4 regions of the Labrenzia sp. PHM005 genome follow, and region 1 is predicted to be linked to each of the others. Evidence: riboswitches for the same ligand, from Rfam matches in the RefSeq annotation. Region 1 holds a riboswitch; each other region holds the start of a gene.
What was found. A riboswitch is a leader RNA that binds a small molecule or an ion and turns the genes downstream of it on or off. The one in region 1 is predicted to bind thiamine pyrophosphate.
Positions count from the first base shown of each region.

Region 2: it holds a riboswitch for thiamine pyrophosphate, as region 1 does, so the genes downstream of both, thiO (glycine oxidase ThiO) here and thiC (phosphomethylpyrimidine synthase ThiC) in region 1, are expected to answer to the same signal.
Region 3: it holds a riboswitch for thiamine pyrophosphate, as region 1 does, so the genes downstream of both, FJ695_RS07730 (ABC transporter permease) here and thiC (phosphomethylpyrimidine synthase ThiC) in region 1, are expected to answer to the same signal.
Region 4: it holds a riboswitch for thiamine pyrophosphate, as region 1 does, so the genes downstream of both, FJ695_RS13255 (hydroxyethylthiazole kinase) here and thiC (phosphomethylpyrimidine synthase ThiC) in region 1, are expected to answer to the same signal.

Region 1 is NZ_CP041191.1:425,753-430,674, forward strand. Features, by position in the region: gene pnp (polyribonucleotide nucleotidyltransferase) at 1-1,073, opposite strand, end outside; gene rpsO (30S ribosomal protein S15) at 1,389-1,658, opposite strand; TPP riboswitch at 1,941-2,060, shown strand; partial or broken gene thiC (phosphomethylpyrimidine synthase ThiC) at 2,156-3,966, shown strand; gene FJ695_RS02115 (FAD-dependent oxidoreductase) at 4,015-4,922, opposite strand, start outside.
Region 2 is NZ_CP041191.1:4,405,200-4,410,121, reverse strand. Features, by position in the region: gene FJ695_RS19940 (ROK family protein) at 1-23, opposite strand, end outside; gene FJ695_RS19935 (class II aldolase/adducin family protein) at 26-748, opposite strand; gene FJ695_RS19930 (pirin family protein) at 897-1,832, opposite strand; TPP riboswitch at 2,013-2,142, shown strand; gene thiO (glycine oxidase ThiO) at 2,259-3,293, shown strand; gene thiS (sulfur carrier protein ThiS) at 3,290-3,487, shown strand; gene FJ695_RS19915 (thiazole synthase) at 3,491-4,264, shown strand; gene FJ695_RS19910 (thiamine phosphate synthase) at 4,261-4,866, shown strand; gene FJ695_RS19905 (thioredoxin family protein) at 4,892-4,922, opposite strand, start outside.
Region 3 is NZ_CP041191.1:1,690,448-1,695,369, forward strand. Features, by position in the region: gene FJ695_RS07720 (adenylosuccinate synthase) at 1-517, shown strand, start outside; gene FJ695_RS07725 (hypothetical protein) at 763-2,544, shown strand; TPP riboswitch at 2,621-2,727, shown strand; gene FJ695_RS07730 (ABC transporter permease) at 2,982-3,635, shown strand; gene FJ695_RS07735 (ABC transporter substrate-binding protein) at 3,659-4,600, shown strand.
Region 4 is NZ_CP041191.1:2,953,664-2,958,585, reverse strand. Features, by position in the region: gene FJ695_RS13265 (TRAP transporter substrate-binding protein) at 44-1,153, opposite strand; gene thiD (bifunctional hydroxymethylpyrimidine kinase/phosphomethylpyrimidine kinase) at 1,155-1,961, opposite strand; gene FJ695_RS13255 (hydroxyethylthiazole kinase) at 1,994-2,767, opposite strand; TPP riboswitch at 2,836-2,945, opposite strand; gene FJ695_RS13250 (Lrp/AsnC ligand binding domain-containing protein) at 3,085-3,321, shown strand; gene FJ695_RS13245 (hypothetical protein) at 3,357-3,764, shown strand; gene FJ695_RS13240 (DMT family transporter) at 3,902-4,903, opposite strand.

The DNA of each region.
Region 1 (4,922 bases):
AGGGTCGCAACAACGAGGCCCTGCGTTTCACCGCGAGTGAAGAGAGAAGACCCGTGCGCACGCGGCAGAATGCCGACTTCAGACGAAATCTGGCGCACGGTAGACAGGTCACGGCCGTCGATACGGGTGCCGGTGTCCAGGATGCCGCCGCGAACGATTTCAGCTTCCAGCTTCTTGAATTGTTCGCCGAGCACGTTGCTTTCAACAGCTTCGCCTTCGGCAGCGTTGGTGATCAGCGCCTCGACGACTTTTGCCTTGGCAGCGTCTACAGCGTTCTTGCGGTCGGTTTTTGTCGTGATCTTGTAGGCAGCGGCCAGATCGTCAGCTGCAATACCCTTCACTTTGCCGAACAGCTCGGAATGATCTGCTGCAACGAATTCACGCGGCTCTTTCGCACCAGCTTCCGCCAGCTTGATGATCGCATCGATGACCGTCTGGAAGCCCTTGTGGCCGAACATAACGGCGCCGAGCATGATGTCTTCGTCGAGTTCCTTGGCTTCAGACTCAACCATCAGAACCGCATCATTGGTACCGGCAACAACCAGATCCAAAGCGGATTCCGGCATGTCGTCAACCATCGGGTTCAGCACATATTCGCCGTCGATGTAACCAACGCGCGCGCCGCCGATCGGGCCCATGAACGGAACACCGGAAAGCGTCAGGGCAGCAGAGGCTGCGACCATTGCCAGGATGTCCGGAGCGTTTTCCATGTCGTGCGACAGGACCGTGATGACGACCTGGGTGTCGTTCTTGTAGCCATCGGCAAACAGCGGACGGATCGGACGGTCGATCAGACGGGACGTCAGGGTTTCGTGCTCAGACGGACGGCCTTCACGCTTGAAGTAGCCACCCGGGATCTTACCAGCGGCAAACGCCTTTTCCTGGTAGTTCACGGTGAGCGGGAAAAAGTCCTGGCCGGCACGCGGCTCTTTGGCGGAAACAACAGTCGCCAGAACCTTGGTTTCGCCGTAAGTCGCCATAACAGCGCCGTCGGCTTGACGGGCAACCTTGCCCGTTTCGAGTACGAGCGGACGTCCGCCCCAGTCGACTTCTACACGATGAATATCAAACATCATCTGTCCTTAACATAGACTGCCTGCCCCGCCGCTATTCCTCAGCGGTCCATCTGGGGCAAACACATTCCCGGTCGGCCCCGGATGGGCCGGTTACCGGCGGACAGGTCATGGGCAAGACGGCAAGCTGCTTTTCAATGAATTCGAAAAGACGCTGGCAATCCTGCCCCATGACTTGTCACGAGGTTTCTATAGAGTGTTTGCTTCCAAAAGGGAAACACTCAAAGGCCGCAGGAATGGAAGAAAACAGTCCCGTTGCCATAAAGAAAAACGCGGCGGGCAAGCCCACCGCGTTGATCAAGTCTAAAACAAGCCTTAGCGGCGAATGCCAAGACGCTCGATCAGCGACTTGTAACGCTCTTCGCTTTTGCCACGCGTGTAGTCCAGAAGGGACCGGCGGGAGGCAACCATCTTCAAAAGACCGCGGCGGGAGTGGTTGTCCTTGCCATGCTCTTTGAAGTGTTGGGTCAGGTTGTTGATACGCTCGGTGAGGATCGCAACCTGGACTTCCGGAGAACCGGTGTCGCCTTCTTTGGTGGCGAATTCTTTCATGAGCTCAGCTTTGCGCTCTGCAGTGATCGACATCGCTCTTCCTTTCAAGAGGTAGGCCCGTTGACCGGGCGCGTTGAACTGCCGGAATACCGGCCTGATCCATCAGTCGCCAGAGCCGAGATGTCGGTCAGCAAAGGTTCTTGAAGGACGAATTGAGCCTTAATGCCCAATGGCGGCGGAATATGGCGGAAATCCGGGAAAAAGGAAAGCGGAATCTTGGATTTTGTTTCTGGAATTTTTCGCACCGCAACAGACACCTTTCAACAGAGTGTTGGCCCGCAAGAATTGACAACCGTAGATCTACAAACCAATGTGCCTCGTACCAGGGGTGTCCCGGCAAGGGGCTGAGATTCTGATGTGCTCATAAGAGCGGCGCAGTGACCCGTTGAACCTGATCCAGTTCATACTGGCGTAGGGATGGTCTGAAAAATGCTGCTTTCTTGTCCGTATCTTGCGGAACATCATAATCTGTTTTGCGTGCCATCGCCTGTGAGCTGGATCTCTTTTTCTAAGAGAGGAGCTCATAAACAATGTCATTTAGCCCCAAACCGGTCCCAGCCGTCACCACCGGCCCGCTGCCCGCGTCCCAGAAGACCCATCAAACCGGTGAGATCTATCCCGATATACGCGTGCCCATACGAGAGATTTCGGTGCACCCGACGGCCGGCGAGCCGCCGGTAACCGTCTATGACGCCTCTGGTCCCTATACAGATCCGGATGCATCAATCGCCATCGACCGTGGCTTGCCCCGGCTGCGCGAAACCTGGGTTTCTGGCCGGGGCGACACGGAAATGTACCAGGGCCGCGCGCTCAAACCGGAAGACAACGGCTTTGCCGCCGGCGACCGGCTGACACCGGAATTTCCGGAAAGCCATTTGCCGCGCAGGGCGACGGGCGGCAAGGCCGTCACCCAGATGGCCTATGCCCGCGCCGGGATCATCACACCGGAAATGGAGTTTGTTGCCATCCGCGAAAACCTTGGCCGCCAGGCTGCGGCAGAAAAATTGGAGCGGGACGGCGAAAGCTTTGGGGCAGACATTCCGGATTTCATCACGCCGGAGTTCGTTAGGGACGAAATTGCCCGCGGGCGGGCGATCATTCCGGCAAACATCAACCACCTGGAAAGCGAGCCGATGATCATCGGGCGGAATTTCCTGGTCAAAATCAATGCCAACATCGGTAACTCTGCTGTCACCTCCTCCATGGCCGAGGAAGTTGAAAAAATGGTCTGGGCAATCCGCTGGGGGGCCGATACGGTGATGGACCTTTCCACTGGCCGGAACATTCACAACACCGCGACTGGATCATTCGCAATTCGCCTGTTCCGATCGGCACCGTTCCCCTTTACCAGGCGCTGGAAAAAGTGAACGGCATTGCCGAAGACCTCTCCTGGGACGTTTACCGCGACACCTTGATCGAACAGGCTGAACAGGGCGTGGACTATTTCACAATCCACGCGGGCGTACGCCTTCACTATGTGCCGTTCACCGCCAACCGGGTGACCGGGATTGTCTCACGCGGCGGGTCGATCATGGCCAAGTGGTGCCTGCATCACCACAAGGAGAGTTTTCTCTATGAGCATTTTGAGGATATCTGTGATATCGCACGGGCCTATGATGTGTCCTTCTCCCTCGGCGACGGCCTGCGTCCAGGATCCATTGCCGATGCCAATGACGCCGCGCAGTTCGCCGAACTCGAAACCCTTGGTGAACTGACACAGATCGCCTGGGCAAAAGACTGTCAGGTGATGATCGAAGGTCCAGGCCATGTGCCGATGCACAAGATCAAGGCCAATTTGGACAAGCAGCTTGAAACCTGCGGCGAAGCCCCGTTCTACACGCTTGGGCCTCTGACCACCGATATCGCACCTGGTTATGACCACATCACATCAGCGATTGGAGCGGCGCAGATCGGCTGGTATGGCACGGCGATGCTGTGTTACGTGACGCCGAAAGAACATCTAGGTCTGCCGGACCGCGACGACGTGAAAACCGGTGTAATCACCTACAAGATTGCGGCTCATGCGGCCGATCTTGCGAAAGGGCATCCAGCGGCAAAAATCCGGGATGATGCGCTGTCCCGGGCGCGCTTCGAATTCCGCTGGGAAGATCAATTCAATCTGTCACTGGATCCTGACACCGCACGCTCGTTCCATGACCAGACCTTGCCTAAGGAAGCGCACAAGGTGGCGCATTTCTGCTCCATGTGCGGGCCGAAATTCTGTTCCATGCGGATCTCGCATGACATCCGGACAGAAGCCCAGAAAGAAGGTATGGAGGTGATGGCCGCCAAATACCGCGCCGGCGGCGATCTCTACATACCGGCAGACCCAGGCGAATAGGCGAACCCTTTTGCAAAGGCCATGCCCGAGGTATCGGGCATGGTTGCTTCAGTCTTCGGCAAGTTCGTCCTCAATCAAGTCCGCTGCCGCCAGTCCGCTCAAATAGGCTCCATGTGTCGTGCCGTGAAACTCGAACGTTGTGTGCTCGCCGGCAAATAGAATCGTGTTCTCGACGGGCTTTGCAAAGCGGTCAAAATCTTCAGATGTATTACCGACAGCCGAATAGGAGTAGGCACCAAAAGTGAACGGGTCTTCCGACCAACGCGTCGCCAGATGATCAACAGGCTCGGGAATGCCGTCACCAAACATCGCACGCAGCGCCCTCATGCAGTCGGCGATCATTTCAGGATCGCTCATTTGCTCGGCGACAAACGGATAGTCACCAACGCAGACCCCCAAAAGGATGTTTTCCGGGCTGAACGTCCGGTAATTGACAAAATAGTTCCAGCGGCCTTTCGGGTCACTCATATAGCCGAAATACTGAACATCCGTGGGCCAGAACGGCGCATCAAATTTCAAGGCCAGTTTGGTGACACTGCCGAAACCAATTTTCTCAATGCTATTTTGGTGCGATGCCGGGAGCGGCGGGACGAAAGTAAGTGCGCCCTTTTTCAGGACACCGAGCGGTACCGTGCAAACGACATAATCGGATTCATAGGTGCCGTTGGATGTATGAACCGCTGCACCATCGCCATCTTCATATTCGATGGCCTCAACCACCGTCTCGAAGCGAATGTCGAGGTCAGCGGCCAAGCTTTTGGGGATCTGGTCGTAACCGTCCGGCAAAATAACATCGGCGCCCTCGAACTCGTTGTCTTCATCGAAATAATAAGCCGACAATTTGTCGATCGGGCCGCCGGTCGAGAACTCCGTATAGGCGCTCATCATCCAGCGCAGCACCGGGTCGTTGAGGCTTTCTTTGGAAACTCGCTGGATCGCCCCGGACAACGGCTGAT
Region 2 (4,922 bases), 2.2 Mb from region 1:
CCCCAATCAATACCCAGACGCATGTTCAGCCCACCTTCTTCGGCAGTTCAAAAGCAGCGTCTTGGCCGCCTTCCAATTCGCCGGGTTGTTTGCCGTAACTTTTGAATTTTTGCAGGATGTCCGCCATTTCGGCTTCATTGAGAAGGACAGGTTCGCCGAGCGCAAGGGATGAAAGATACTGATCTGCCAAGTCTTCGACCCCTTCAGCGACCGAGAGTGCCTTCTTGAGTGTCGGGCCACCGGCAATTTGTCCGTGGTTGCCGAGAAGGCAGGCGTTCCGGTCGCCTAAGGCTTCGATCATGGCTTCAGAGAGGGCGCGGGTGCCGAAGCTCTCATAGCGGGCGCAGTCGATGCGGTCACCGCCAGCCAGCGCCACCATATAGTGGAAGGCCGGAATACCCTTACGATGGCAGGAGAGCGCCGTTGCCCGCGGGCTATGGCAATGAACGACGGCACCGCAGGACGGTTTCGCCAGATAAAAATCAAGGTGCATGCGCCATTCCGACGACGGCAGGATGTCTCCGCGGTAACAGCCGTTGAGGTCGACCGCGACGATCTTGGCTTCCGTGAGTTCCTCATAAGGCGTTCCGGACGGTGTGATCAGAAAGCCGTCCTTTGTTCGAGCGCTGACATTGCCCGAGGTGCCCTTGGTCAGGCCGCGTTTTGGCAAGGCACGGGCCGTCTCAATAATCTCCCAGCGCAGAGCGAGAGTATCTTTTGGGAATATGGGACGTGGCTGTGCGGGCATGACAACTCCTTGAAACATCGTTGTCTTGTATAAAGGGCAAGACAGACCTTCAAGGGCAATGGTGGCCGAAAGCCGTTTCCGCACCGGTTTCGGCAGAAAGGCCGCTCCAAATTTGTGAAGCGGCCTTTTGTTCGCTGTAGTGATCGGATCAAGGACCGGGCCGGTCGGGCAGGGGAATGAATTCCTCCTCGTCGCCCGGAACAATGTCGAACCGGCCCTGGCGCCAGTCTTCCTTGGCCTGTTCGATCCGTTCCTTGGACGAAGAGACGAAGTTCCACCAGATATAACGTTGTCCATCCATTGGTTCGCCGCCCAAAACAACAAAGCGAGCCGGATAGGGCGAGGTGTTTTCAACCACCAGGGAATCGCCAGGCTTGAAGACCAGAAGCTGTGCCGGATCGAAAGTCTGGCCAGCGATAGAGATTTGCCCGGCGATTGTATAAATGCCGCGCTCTTCCCAGCCAGCGTCGAGCGGTACCTTTGCGCCGGGCTCCAAATGAATATCGGCGTAAAACATCTCCGTTGCCGTTTTCACCGGCGCATTGTGGCCATAAAGCGATCCGGCAATTAGCTTCACCGAGACCCCTTGATCTGCGAACTCCGGCTGTTCCTCCGTGCCAAAGTGCTGGAAGGTCGGGTCGCTTTCCTCCAGATTTTTCGGCAAGGCCACCCAGCTTTGCAGGCCGAACAGCGGGCGTGTCTGGGTCATGCGCTCGGGACGTTCGCGCTCGGAGTGCACGATGCCTTTACCCGCATTCATCCAATTGAGAGCGCCTGGTGAGATTGCGATTTCCGTTCCCAAACTGTCGCGGTGATACATCTCGCCTTCAAAAAGATAGGTGACGGTCGCAAGACCGATATGCGGGTGCGGTCGGACATCGACACCGCCGCCAACCAGCAGCTCTGCAGGACCCATCTGATCGAAGAAGATAAACGGGCCGACCATCCGCCGCCTGGCAGACGGCAAGGCACGGCGCACGGAAAACCCGCCGAGATCGGACGTGCGCGGGACAATGATCGTGTCAATCGGATCGCAGCTTGCCGCATCTCCGGGCGTGGGGTCGGGAACATTCAACCAGCTCATAGACCTCTCCTTAAACCTCTCATCCAAAACCAATTATGCATTGCAGCTAGAGATTGGGAAGCCGCTTGTGTTTGTCTATTGAACAGTCCGTTTCCAAGTCACCGGTGCCACGGACCTGCAATTTGAGTTTTGAGCTTTAAGAGCGTCTCTTGACAGTCCGGTCCCGGAAGAGGCATGTCAGGGCTTCACCCGGGGTGCCTCCGCGAAAGGGGGCTGAGATGCTGCTGGGCACGGATAATCCGTGCAGCGCAGGGACCCGATGAACCTGATCCAGGTCATGCTGGCGAAGGGAGGGTGGGACGGTCTGTGTCGTGCAGGCTGCGTCAGTGACTTTGCTGTAACCGGCTGGATCGCTGGACACCTTCTCCCCCATTCTCAGCAGGAAAACCTGGCAGGCGGTAGAGCCGCTTGAAAGAGGATATTCCAATGCGGTCTTCAGTATCGCCTGTAAAGACAGCAGAGCATCAGACCGGCGCCAAAACGGGTGCAGGCACTAAAACTGTCGTGATCAAAGGGGCAGGTGTCGCAGGACTTGCACTCACTTATGAGTTGGCAACGCGGGGTGTGGCTGTCACCGTTGTGGATCCGTCAGGACCCGGCCCAAAAAGCGCCTCGTGGTATGCGGGCGGCATGCTGGCGCCCTGGTGTGAGCGGGAGAATGCTGCAGAAGACGTTCTTCTGTTGGGCAAAGAGGCGGTGAGTTGGTGGGAGACTGTACTGCCGGGCCATGTGCACCCAAATGGCACACTGGTTGTTGCTCCTCCGCGTGACAGGCAGGAGCTCTCCCGCTTTGCCAGCCGCACCAGTTGCTATGACTGGATTGACGGCGCTGACGTTGGCGAGTTGGAGCCAGATCTGGCCGGGCGGTTTTCAAAGGCACTGTTTTTTAAGGATGAAGCCCATCTCGATCCGCGCAAGGCCCTGACAGCGCTCAAGGGCAAACTGGAAAAACTAGGCGTTCGGTTTTGCCAGGCGCCGGCGGAGGTGCAGGCTGGGGCGGAAATTGAAGTTGATTGCACGGGCATGAAAGCTTTGGAGACGGGATTGCGCGGTGTGCGCGGCGAAATGGCGATTTTGCATGCCCCCGATGTCACCCTGTCACGTCCGGTCCGCCTGCTGCATCCAAGGATCCCCGTTTACATCGTGCCGCGGGACAACCATCATTTTATGGTCGGGGCGACGATGATCGAAAGCGATCAGGGCGGGCCAGTTACAGTCCGCTCGCTTATGGAGCTCTTGAACGCCGCCTATGCCGTTCACCCGGCCTTTGCCGAAGCCCAAATTGTCGAAACCGGGACGGGCGTCCGCCCGGCCTATGCCGACAATTTCCCGCAAGTCCGGCAGGACGGAAACCGGCTTTCGCTCAATGGCTTTTACCGGCATGGCTTTTTGCTGGCGCCTTCAATGGCTCAAAGGGCTGCAAACCAAATTCTCTCAACATGCAATGAGGCGAAGACATGAACCTCACCGTCAACGGCGAAGACCAGACGGTCTCCGCCAAAACGCTGGATGCACTGCTCGCCGAGCTTGGCTTTGAGCCGGAGTTTTTGGCAACAGCGCTCAACAGCGATTTTGTCCCGGCCGAAGAGCGGGCGGACTGCGTTTTAAACGAGGGGGACAAGATCGAGATCCTGTCTCCGCGCCAAGGAGGCTGACCGGTGGTTTCGTTTTATGGCGAAGAAGTGCAATCCCGGATTCTTTTGGGAACTGCGCAATATCCATCTCCTCAATGTCTTGCCGACGCGGTCAAAGCGTCCGGCACGGAGATCGTGACGGTTTCTCTGCGGCGGGAAATGGCATCAGGTGCTGGAAGGGGCGGGTTCTGGGATCTGATCCGGGAATTGAACGTCAAAGTACTGCCGAATACGGCCGGATGCCATACGGTCAAGGAAGCCGTCACCACGGCAAAAATGGCCCGGGAAGTGTTCGGCACCGATTGGGTCAAGCTGGAAGTGATCGGTCATCACGACAGCCTGCAGCCGGATGTCTTTGGGCTCGTGGAAGCTGCAAAGATCCTCTGCGAAGATGGTTTCAAGGTCTTTCCCTACACAACAGCGGATCTGATGGTCGGAGAAAAGTTGCTGGACGCCGGCTGTGAAGTTCTGATGCCCTGGTGCGCACCGATTGGCTCTGCGCGCGGCCCTGTCGATCCGGAAGCTCTGAAAGCGTATAGGGCGCATTTCCCGGATGTTCCGCTGGTGGTTGATGCTGGTTTGGGGCGCCCGTCGCATGCGATGGAGGTCATGGAATACGGCTTTGACGCGGTGCTTTTAAACACAGCCGTTGCCAAGGCCGGTGATCCGGTGGCCATGGCAAAAGCCTTTGGTGAGGCTGTTTCTGCCGGGCGAACAGCTTATAAGGCCCAACCTTTAGCGCCGCGCGATATGGCGGTTCCCTCCACTCCAGTCATAGGCATGGCGGTTTTTGAATGAAGCTCGACCCTTTTTACCTCATCGTTGACAGTTCAGATTGGATCGAAAGGCTGGTGCCGGTTGGCGTGAAACTGGTGCAGCTGCGCATCAAGGATCAGTCGGAGACGGACATTGTCCGGCAGATCCAAGCCTCCAAGGCCGTGTGTGAAAAACACGGCTGCCAATTGATCGTGAACGATTATTGGCAGCTCGCCATTTCCGAAGGCTGTGACTATGTGCACCTCGGGCAAGAAGATCTGGCGGACGCCGACGTGAATGAAATCCGCAAGGCGGGGCTGAAACTGGGTGTGTCAACCCACGACGGCGATGAACTGGACACAGCGCTTTCGGTGAACCCTGATTATGTCGCGCTGGGCCCGGTCTATCCGACCATTTTGAAGAAGATGAAATGGCGGCCGCAGGGGCTGGAGAAGATCACACGCTGGAAGAAACAGGTCGGCGACCTGCCGCTGGTTGCCATTGGCGGGCTGAATGTGGAGCGCGTTCCAGGCGTCTTTGAGCATGGCGCTGACATGGCCGCGGTTGTCACCGACATCACCTTGAGTGCTGACCCGGAAGGCCGGACACGCGAGTGGATCGCGGCGACCGAGACGTGGCGGTAACTCAGGTCAAATTACGGAGCGGGGGTTACCAGATGTCGACCTTTTCCCCCGCTGCA
Region 3 (4,922 bases), 1.3 Mb from region 1:
CGATTATGTTCTTGGAATCACCAAGGCTTACACCACACGCGTTGGCGAAGGTCCTTTCCCGACCGAGCAGGAAAACGAAGTTGGAGAGTTCCTCGGAACCCGTGGTCATGAATTTGGCACGGTGACCGGCCGCCGCCGCCGATGTGGCTGGTTTGACGCTGTTCTGGTGCGCCAGACCGTCTGCACCTCCGGCATCAATGGTATTGCCTTGACCAAACTCGACGTTTTGGATGGTCTTGAAGAAATCAAGATCTGCGTTGGATATGAACTGGATGGCGAGCGGATCGACTATCTGCCTGCTTCTCAAGGTGCGCAGGAACGGGTTAAGCCGATTTACGAAACAATGCCGGGTTGGAAAGAATCCACTGAAGGCGCTCGAACCTGGGGCGAGTTGCCGGCGCAGGCGATCAAATATGTCCGCCACGTTGAAGAATTGATTGGTGCACCGGTCGCGATACTGTCCACCAGCCCGGAGCGGGATGATACAATTCTTGTGCAGAATCCTTTCCAGGATTGAGATATTTGCCGTAAACAGAACAATACTGGGAAGTAGAAATGGGGCGCCGCGATTCGTGGCGCGCCAAACGGAGTTTTGAGTTCCAGTGTTCTGGAACGAAAGTCGTGGTGGAGTATCGATTGCGCGTGCCGCCGGGCAGGGTGTAAAGAAGGCGGATAACTCTTCTAGAACTTGCTATAAGTCACAGAGTGATCGCAAACCTGAGCCAAGAGACGCAAAAGCGCAGTTGGCCAGTAGGCAGGAAGATGGCTGATTATTATTCGATATTAAAGAAAACGATCGCGTCCTTGCCCGAAAGCAACGGGGCCGCCCGCCGGAGTGTTTATAGCCGCGCGCGCAATGCCATCGTCAATCAGCTAAAAGCCTATGAACCGCCCCTGTCGCCTTCGGAAATCACAGCCGAACAGCTCCGCCTGGAAGAAGCGATCCGTAAGGTGGAAGCGGAAGCTGCCCGGGCGAGCTTAGGACTGGAACCACCTCCATCAGCAGCTCCTGCAACTCCGGCTGCGCCTGCTACCCCGTCTTCTGAACCACTGGCTGTTAGTGCATCTGCATCGGTATCTGAACCATCGGTTCCTGTGTCCGCACCAACAGAACCGGCTGTTGTTGCACATGAGCCTGCCGGCATTCAGGCTGAGGCACCGGTCAGTCCTCCGGTTCAGGCGCCGGTGGCCGACGTACCTGCGACTTCAGCCGAAGTGCCCGCCGCGACAGCTGCAGACGCCAGTGTTGCTGAAGCAGCTCCGGTTTCATCTGCTTTTGCTGCACCTGAAGATTTAGAGCCTCCACAGCATCAGTCCGCGGTTGAGGAAACTGCGCCGGAGCCTGAGAGCTCTGCGCTGTTTGAGGATGAAGATGCTGCTCTGGAAACCGCAACCGCCGGTCTTACTGAGCCGGGCATGGATGCTCGGAAAAGCCGCGTAAAACTGTCGGCATCTGAGGCGCTGCAGGGCGGTGAAGGCAAAAGCCGGCTCGTTCCAATTGCCGCAGCTGCGGCTGCCGTAATCCTCATTCTTGGCGGTGCAGCCTATTTTCTGCTGCCTGGCCCTTCAGGCGATACTTCAACCGAAACAGCGGTATCTGAGCCGAAGGAACAGCAAACTGCTGTTGTCACCGACACGACACCTGAGCCGGAAAAACCTGAAGTACCGGCGGTTCAACCAGTCGACGAGACACCTGCTCCGCAAGACGATGCTGATGCCGGTAAAAACACCGACCGTTTGCTGAATGAAAACGAAGATGATTTTGTAGCATCGGACGCGCGCAGCGTAACCACTACGACGATCAACCCGCAACCGGCTGCCCCAGTAACGCCGAGCCAGCCGTCAATCGTCACAAATGTGGAGAGCTCACCTTCTGCAGAACAGCCGGCATCAGAAAGCGGGCCCGTCGCTGGCGTTGGCGATCCAGTGCCGCAGGACAGCCTGGCGGCAGTCACGCCGCCGCAAGTTGCGCAGCAACCATCCGCTGAGGCTGCCGACACGGGCGCGCAGCGGTCAATTCTCTATGAAGAAGGTGCGGACGCCAGCGCAGCTGGCACGGCGGCACAAGGCGCCGTCATTTGGACACTGGGCGAGGAAACAGGTCTGGGTGGCCAAGCACAGTCGGTTCTGAGCGCCTCTGTTGAAATTCCGGAGCGGGACGTGAAAGTCGATATCCGGATTAAGCCGAACGATGATACGTCGCTGCCAGCGAGTCACTTGGTCGAGATCAAATATGAGTTCCCGGAGAACTTTTCCGCCGGCGATATCGTCAATGTGCCAGGCCTAGTCATGAAGCCGACCGAAGAAGCGCGGGGTGATGCGTTGATCGGCGCCTCTGTAAAGGTGTCTCCGGGTTTCTTCTGGATCGCCTTGTCAAGTCTGCCGAATGAGCAGCAGCGGAACTTGGCGCTCCTGCGGGAACGCGGCTGGATTGATATCCCGATGCTTTATGAGAACGGCAAGAGGGGTATCTTGACCCTCGAAAAAGGAACCGCTGGTGCGGACGCCGTAGAAAAAGCCGTCGCTGCCTGGCAAGCTGGCTAATCCAGCCAGACGAGTATCTGTGATGCGAGCGCGAAGAGATGGGCTTGCATTTTGATGAAGAGCGGGGCATTGTCCCGCTTGGTCCGAGGGGTGTTCCGGAAACCGGAACTGAGATGGCTTCTTGCCGAACCCTTAGAACCTGATCCGGGTCATGCCGGCGAAGGGACGGAAACCTTAGCCTCTTCCCGGATCTCCAATGTCATTTTCGGTATGCGCCGAAGACGGGAGATCCATATGTTTGCTTGTGCGCTTAAGCGCAAGTCGTGGGCCATGAATATGGCCTATGAACGCGATTATGAACGATGCCATCAATGCCTCCCTCGTTGCGGAGACGCATTGTGACAGTCGTGCATTTTCTCTTGAAACGGTGTGCCGGGCTGGCTGTCGCAGTTCTTATTTGGGCTGGACTTGTTCATCTGTTTGAAATTCCGCCCTTCATGCTGCCGAGCCCGGAACGGGTATTCTATGTGTTTCAAAACCAAGGTGCATTTCTGCTGCATCATGCAGGCATCACCTTTTCTGAAACTCTGCTTGGCTTTGTGTTTGGTGTTAGTGCCGGGTGCCTGCTGGCAGTCACGATCTGGCTGTTTCCCCTGGCAAAACGCGCAGTTATGCCAACCATCCTGGTCACCCAAGCGCTTCCCGTTTTTGCGATCGCGCCGATCTTGGTGCTTTGGTTGGGATTTGGCCTTGCTTCCAAAATTGTGATGGCCGTGCTCGTTATCTTCTTTGCTGTGACGTCAACCTTCTATGATGGATTGCGGCGCCTGGACCCTGGATTGGCCGACCTTAGCCGCCTTTATCGCATTTCAAGGCTGCGAGAACTCTGGGTTTTCCGGTTGCCTTCGGCCTTGCCATCGCTTGCATCCGGACTGCGTATTGCTGCCGTATTTGCCCCGATAGGCGCAATTGTCGGCGAGTGGGTCGGCGCCAAAGGCGGCCTTGCCTTCATCATGCTTCAGAGCAACGCGCGCATGCAGACTGATGTCATGTTTGCGGCCCTGATCCTGCTCGCTTTGATGGTGCTGACCTTACGGTTCGCCGTGGACCACTTCACACGTTTTCTTGTTCCCTGGCAGGTCGAAGACTGATCTGCTGTTCCTTGGAGGATTGAATGAAAAAAACACTGCTCTCAGTTGTTTTCGCCGCTGGGCTTCTGGCGTCGGCACAAGCCCAAGCCGCTGATAAACTAGTGGTATTGATGGATTGGTTCACCAACCCGGATCATGCTCCAGTCATCACGGCGCAGACCAAGGGCTTCTTTGAAGCCGAAGGTCTGGAAGTTGAACTGATTGAGCCGGCTGATCCTGCAATGCCGCCAAAGCTGGTTGCCGCCGGGCAGGGAGACATCGCGATCTCCTATCAGCCGACCTTGCATGCGCAGATCGAAGAGGGCCTGCCGTTGAAGCGGATCGGGACACTGGTTGAAACCCCGCTGAACTCTTTGATTGTTCTGAAAGACGGTCCGATCAAGGAGCTGAAAGACCTGAAGGGCAAAAAGATCGGCTTTTCTGTGTCCGGTTTTGAAGATGCCATGCTCGGTCAGATGTTGCGCTCTGTTGATCTGACGGTTGAGGACGTTGAACTGATCAACGTCAATTTTGCACTGTCACCCTCTCTGATGTCCGGTCAGGTTGATGCTGTCATCGGTGCATACCGGAACTTTGAGCTCACTCAGATTGAAATCGAGGGCAAGGAAGGCAAGGCATTCTATCCGGAAGAAAACGGTGTGCCGATCTTTGATGAGCTGATCTATGTGGTTCATAAGGACAAGACGGACGATCCGCGGTTTGAAAAATTCATGGCTGCCGTCGAAGCTGCGACCATCTATCTGACAAACCATCCGGACGAAGCCTGGAACGCGTTCATTGAAGCTTATCCGAACCTCAATGATGAACTGAACAAACGGGCCTGGGCCGATACCCTTCCGCGCTTTGCAAAACGCCCGTCTGCTCTGGATGCCGGCCGGTATCAGCGGTTTGCCGAGTTCATGGCGGAAAACAATCTGATTTCCAAGGTGGTTCCAGTCGAAAGCTACGCGGTCGAAATCCGCTAAGGCTGAACAATATCGTGGCAGCGCTTGGAAACTTCCGTGCTGCCACTTTGATGTCAATAAATGAGAAGCTAAGGCCTTCTAATCTTAGACAAATACGCCAGCGATGGCCTGCCGGTGTCCACACGGCCTAGGTGAGCCCAAATCCAATGCGATAACCAATGAACCGGGCGAGGGCGACCGGTGCTCAGGATGTTTTTCTCTGATCACGGGAACGTGAGTTCCGTGACTATTGTTAAAATTGCAATTGGAATCCTGTGAAGTTTTCACGTATTTCGATTGTTGTTATTTCTAGCTTAAAACGCAGAAAAAAATCGCATTCCAT
Region 4 (4,922 bases), 2.5 Mb from region 1:
AAACTAAAGGCCGGCAAAATTTCACAGAAGGGAAGTTGCCTTTTTATGCGGCCCCATCTCTGGCGGCCATAAACCGGCGCATGGAAGTGTCACTCCAGGGCGCCAACCTCTGACGCGCCTCCTGATGACTTTCGTATATCCTGGAACTGAGCGGCCCCTCTTCGGCCGTTTCGGCCAACACAGCTTTGGCCGTCTCACGAAGCGCCGTCATAATCGTTTCAGGATACGGCAAAACCGTTACCCCATCTTCGTCCTGGAGCAGCTGCAGACTTCGTGCATTTTCCCAGTCACTTTCCGCAAGCGCCCGGCCATTTTCTGCCCGGCAGGCCTCTAGAAGGATCGCTCTGAGCTCCTCCGGCAACGCATCAAGCGCCGCTTGGTTGAACAAGGCTTCACCGGTTCCATTGGGTTCATGAAATCCGGGTGTGTAATAGAATTTGGCTGCCTTCTGGAATCCCATTGCCCGGTCCGACCAAGGTCCCAGAAACTCCGTCGCATCCAAAACACCTGTTTGCAGCGCCTGAAACAATTCCCCGGGAGGCAGGCCAACGGGTGCTGCTCCTAAGCGGCGCATCACTTCGCCGCCAAGGCCCGGCATCCGGATTTTCAAGCCCCGCAGATCATCTAGGTTTTCGACCGGCCTTTTGTACCAACCGCCCATTTGAACTCCGGTATTTCCTGCCATCACAGGTTTGATACCGAACGGCGCATAGAGTTCATCCCAGAGGGCCTGTCCGCCCCCCTGTTCGATCCAGCAGATATGTTCGTGCGGCAGTAGGCCAAACGGAATGGCTGTGAAGTAGACCGAAGCTGGGATCTTGCCTTGCCAAAAGAACGAGGCTGTATGGGCCATGTCAGCCGTCCCGGCGGACACCGCATCAAATACACCGAGCGCCGGCACCAGTTCACCAGCAGCAAACAACCGTATCTGGAAAGCACCCGCCGACATTTTGGCAACCTGATCAACGATCCGCTGAGCGGTCACGCCGGGCCCCGGCAGGTTTTTCGGCCATGAAGTCGCCAGCTTCCATTCCACCGTAGGCTTTTGGGCGGCAATAGCGGGCACAGCCAATGCGCCAGCCCCACCAGCCACCCCACCTGCAATCATTCCTCGTCGGGTTAGACCTGCTGCTTTTTTGGAACCAGACGCCATTTTATTTCCCCCAAAATGCGTGAAAGTGATGAACGGGGCCATGCCCTTTGCCGATCTGAAGTTCATCAGAGTGACAAATGGCTTGGTGGATATAGGCCTTGGCGGCAATCACGGCTTCACTGAGCCCCTCGCCCTTTGCCAATCCAGCTGCAATAGCGGACGACAGGGTGCAGCCGGTTCCATGGGTGTTGTCCGTCGCAATCCGTTTTTCCCGAAGCCAGAGAGGCTCGCCGGCACCGGTCAAAAACAGATCTGCGCTTTCATCACTGGTGCCATGACCGCCTTTTAGGAGAACCGATTTTGCACCCAGTCCAATCAACCGCTGCGCCTGATCGAACATGTCTTCTTCGCTGGCGGCCATGTCTGTTTCCAGCATGCGTGCAGCTTCATGCAGATTGGGCGTAATGACATCGGCCAGCGGCAACAGCTCAGACATGAGACTGGCAACTGCGCTGTCCACCAGAAGCGGGTCCCCGGACGCGGCCACCATCACCGGATCCAGCACCACAGGTCCGGTTTGATGCCGTTTCAATCCTGCAGCCACTTCTTCAATGATGGGAACTTGCGACAGCATGCCGATCTTGGTCGCCTTAACCTCAAGGTCTGAAAAAACGGCATCCATTTGCGCCCGCACAAAGTCTGTCGGGACATCATGGATGGCAGTGACACCAAGCGTGTTCTGGGCTGTCAAAGCGGTCAAAACGCTGGCGCCATAAACCCCATTGGCGGAAAAGGATTTCAGGTCCGCCTGAATGCCGGCCCCGCCGCCAGAATCCGAACCTGCAATGGTCACCGCGATAGCGGTCATGGTGTCCTCCATCAGTTTTAACGAAAGAGTGGTCAGCCGGTTTGAAGACGGCTTTCGATATCCCGAGCTGTCAGGCCAAAAAGCGCATCCAGCAGTTCCGGCACGAGACTACCCGGCCCCGCCGACCGCGAGGCTGCAATCTCTCCGGCGATATTGAAAACCGACAGGCCACAGGCCGCGGCAAATGCAGTATCAGGTTCAACGCTGGCAAAAGCTGCCAGCACGGCGCCACCAGCACATCCGGTCGCCGTCACCCGGGCCATCAGGGGATGGCCATTGCGCAAACGGTAGTCTTCCCCAAGGCCTTCGATCTTGTCTTCTGCACCCGTTACCACAAAGACCGTTCCTGCTGAAATTAGTGCATCCACATCGGACCGTTCGGCAAAGAGCGCTGCCATCTCGACTTCATTCGCCCGCACCAAAGATGGTCCGGTTTTCATCAGATCCTTGGCAAAGGCACACCTTGGCGGGGAACGGTCAACAAAAACAGGATCGATCAAGACCGGACGGCTCGCTGTCTTGGCTGCCTCGATCGCCAAGGGGATTGCTGACCGCCGAGTGTCGTCCAGAGTGCCAAGATTGATCAACAGCGCATCTGCAGAAGACGCAAAACCAGCGACTTCTTCTGGCGCGATGGTCATAGATGGCACGGCGCCCAGCGCCAGCAGAACATTCGCGGTAAAACCCTGCGCGACCGAATTTGTGATCGCATGGACCTTAGGTTTTCTCTGCCGCACCCGTTCAAGAACAGCAAAAACAGCTTCTGGCGCAAGATTTTGCGTGCTGGCGGCTATCGACAAGCTCATGCCAAACCTACAGCCCAGTTTTTGAATAAACTGCCGGCAATGGCCTGGATTAGTATGTTGAGTGTTTTATCTGCCATGATCTCAATCCCTCCGCCGGTATAAGCCGGATCAGGTTCAAGGAGTTGGCCGTTTGCCTCTCAGCCCGATCCACGATTGCCGGGCACCCCCATGAGATGATTTGGCGTACCAAGGCCGGATCCGATTTTCAACCCCCGTCGTACTTAGGCTCCCGGCTCATATGGACGCACCGATTGACTGTTCGCAGCAGATGCGCGATGTCCTGACTCAAACGTTATTCATCCATTCAGGAGCGCCGTATGACCCCGTTTTTCGTGATGATCAAATGCCAGCTCGGCAAAACCTATCAAGTCGCGAACGCAATTGCGGACGCCGAGATCGCCTCGGAAGTCTATTCCACCAGCGGCGACTATGATCTCTTGGTCAAATTCTACATTGAGAACGGCACGGACATCGGTCATTTTGTGAATGAGAAGGTTCATCCGATCGATGGCATTCAAGACACCAAAACAATCATTACTTTTAAGGCGTTTTAACGCTGCATTTCATTGACCAGCAAATGAGAGCGACGATGAGCAAACTTGGAAAAACAATGTTGCTGGCCGGATTGGTCGCACTCCCATTAACCGGATCCCCAGCAGTCTCGCAAGGCATGCCACCAGAGCAGATCAAGCAGATCCTGGATGTCACTAAGACCAGTTGGGTGTCTTTCCGCGATTGGAACGGCCAACAGTTGATTTATTTCACCCACCTGGAGTCCTGGCGCTGCGGCATCGACTTTGTTTTCTACAGCCTCAACAGCACAGATCTTGATCAGATGTGGGAGCTGGATGCCTGTGATCCCTCCAATCCGAATGCTGTCTTAAAGGAAAAACCCTATATCGAACTGCCTGCCAACAGCACTCAATCAATTACTGTTCAGTTGATTTTCAAAGACGGCACAAAGAGCTCAGGTGAGACGTTCTACTACAAGCCATAACCCTCTCTGATTTCTAGCATTCACATGCGCCGCAGCTTCCCCGGCCTTGCGCCAGGGTCCATTAGGCTTCGGTCCCGGATCACGTCCGGGACGGCATCACGCGCGCTCCATTGAGAAGCTCCATCGGCGCAAAAAAGTCACGATTTCGATGGTGTCGACGCCCGGCGGTCTTTGGTCCGGTCGAGGCCCAGTTTGTGTTCGCGGTAAATAACGAAGATCCCGGCCGCAATGACAATCACGGCCCCCATGATCACCTCCAGAACCGGTTCTTCGGCAAATACCAGCCAGCCGATCAGGATCGCCCAAATCATGTTGATGTAATCGAACGGGGCAATGGTCGAGGCATCGGCATAGCGATAGCTTTGTGTCAGAAGAATCTGTCCAGCTCCGCCGAACAGGCCAATCAGCACCAGAAGACCGGCGGTCTCAAGATCGGGAAGAACCCAAGCCTGGCTCGGCCAAATCCAGCCAGCGGGGATGGTCAGCAGTGAAATCAGCGTTGCGGCCAGAGAAAACCAGGTGACGATCGTCGACGTCCGTTCCGTCTCGCACAACTTGCGCACCGTGATCATAGCAAGCGCGGCAAAGCCAGCCCCCAAAAATCCTGCCACTGCCCCAAGTGTAGAGGCATTGCCGGCTGCCCCCTCCCCCAAATGCGGTGACAACACCACCAGGATCCCAAGAAATCCGACACCGACCGCGCTCCAGCGGTAAATCCGTACCTGCTCGCCAAGCAGAAAATAGGCAAGCACAACCACTAGCAATGGCGTGGCAAAGTTGATTGCGGTCGCATCCGGCAAAGGCAAAAGATCAAAAGCCGTAAACATGCAGACCATTGCGGACAGGCCGATGCATGCACGGATCAAGTGGCCCTTCGGGTTTTGAGTTTTGAAAGCGAGGCCGAGTTCCCGCCGCATTCCCACCATCAACAATACTGGGAACAATCCGAACAGATTGCGCGCAAAGACCAGCTCGCCAATCGGCGCACGTTCGGCAGCGATTTTCAGCGCGGTTACCATGGCAAAAAACACAAGCGTCGACGCAAGTTTCAGCGCAATTCCGATCAGTGGGGCCTGGCGGGTCATGCCTGTTGGTGCTGGCGGGCCAGATAAACGGGATTTTGCGCGGGTATTTGCCATTCGATAAATCCAGTGGCCG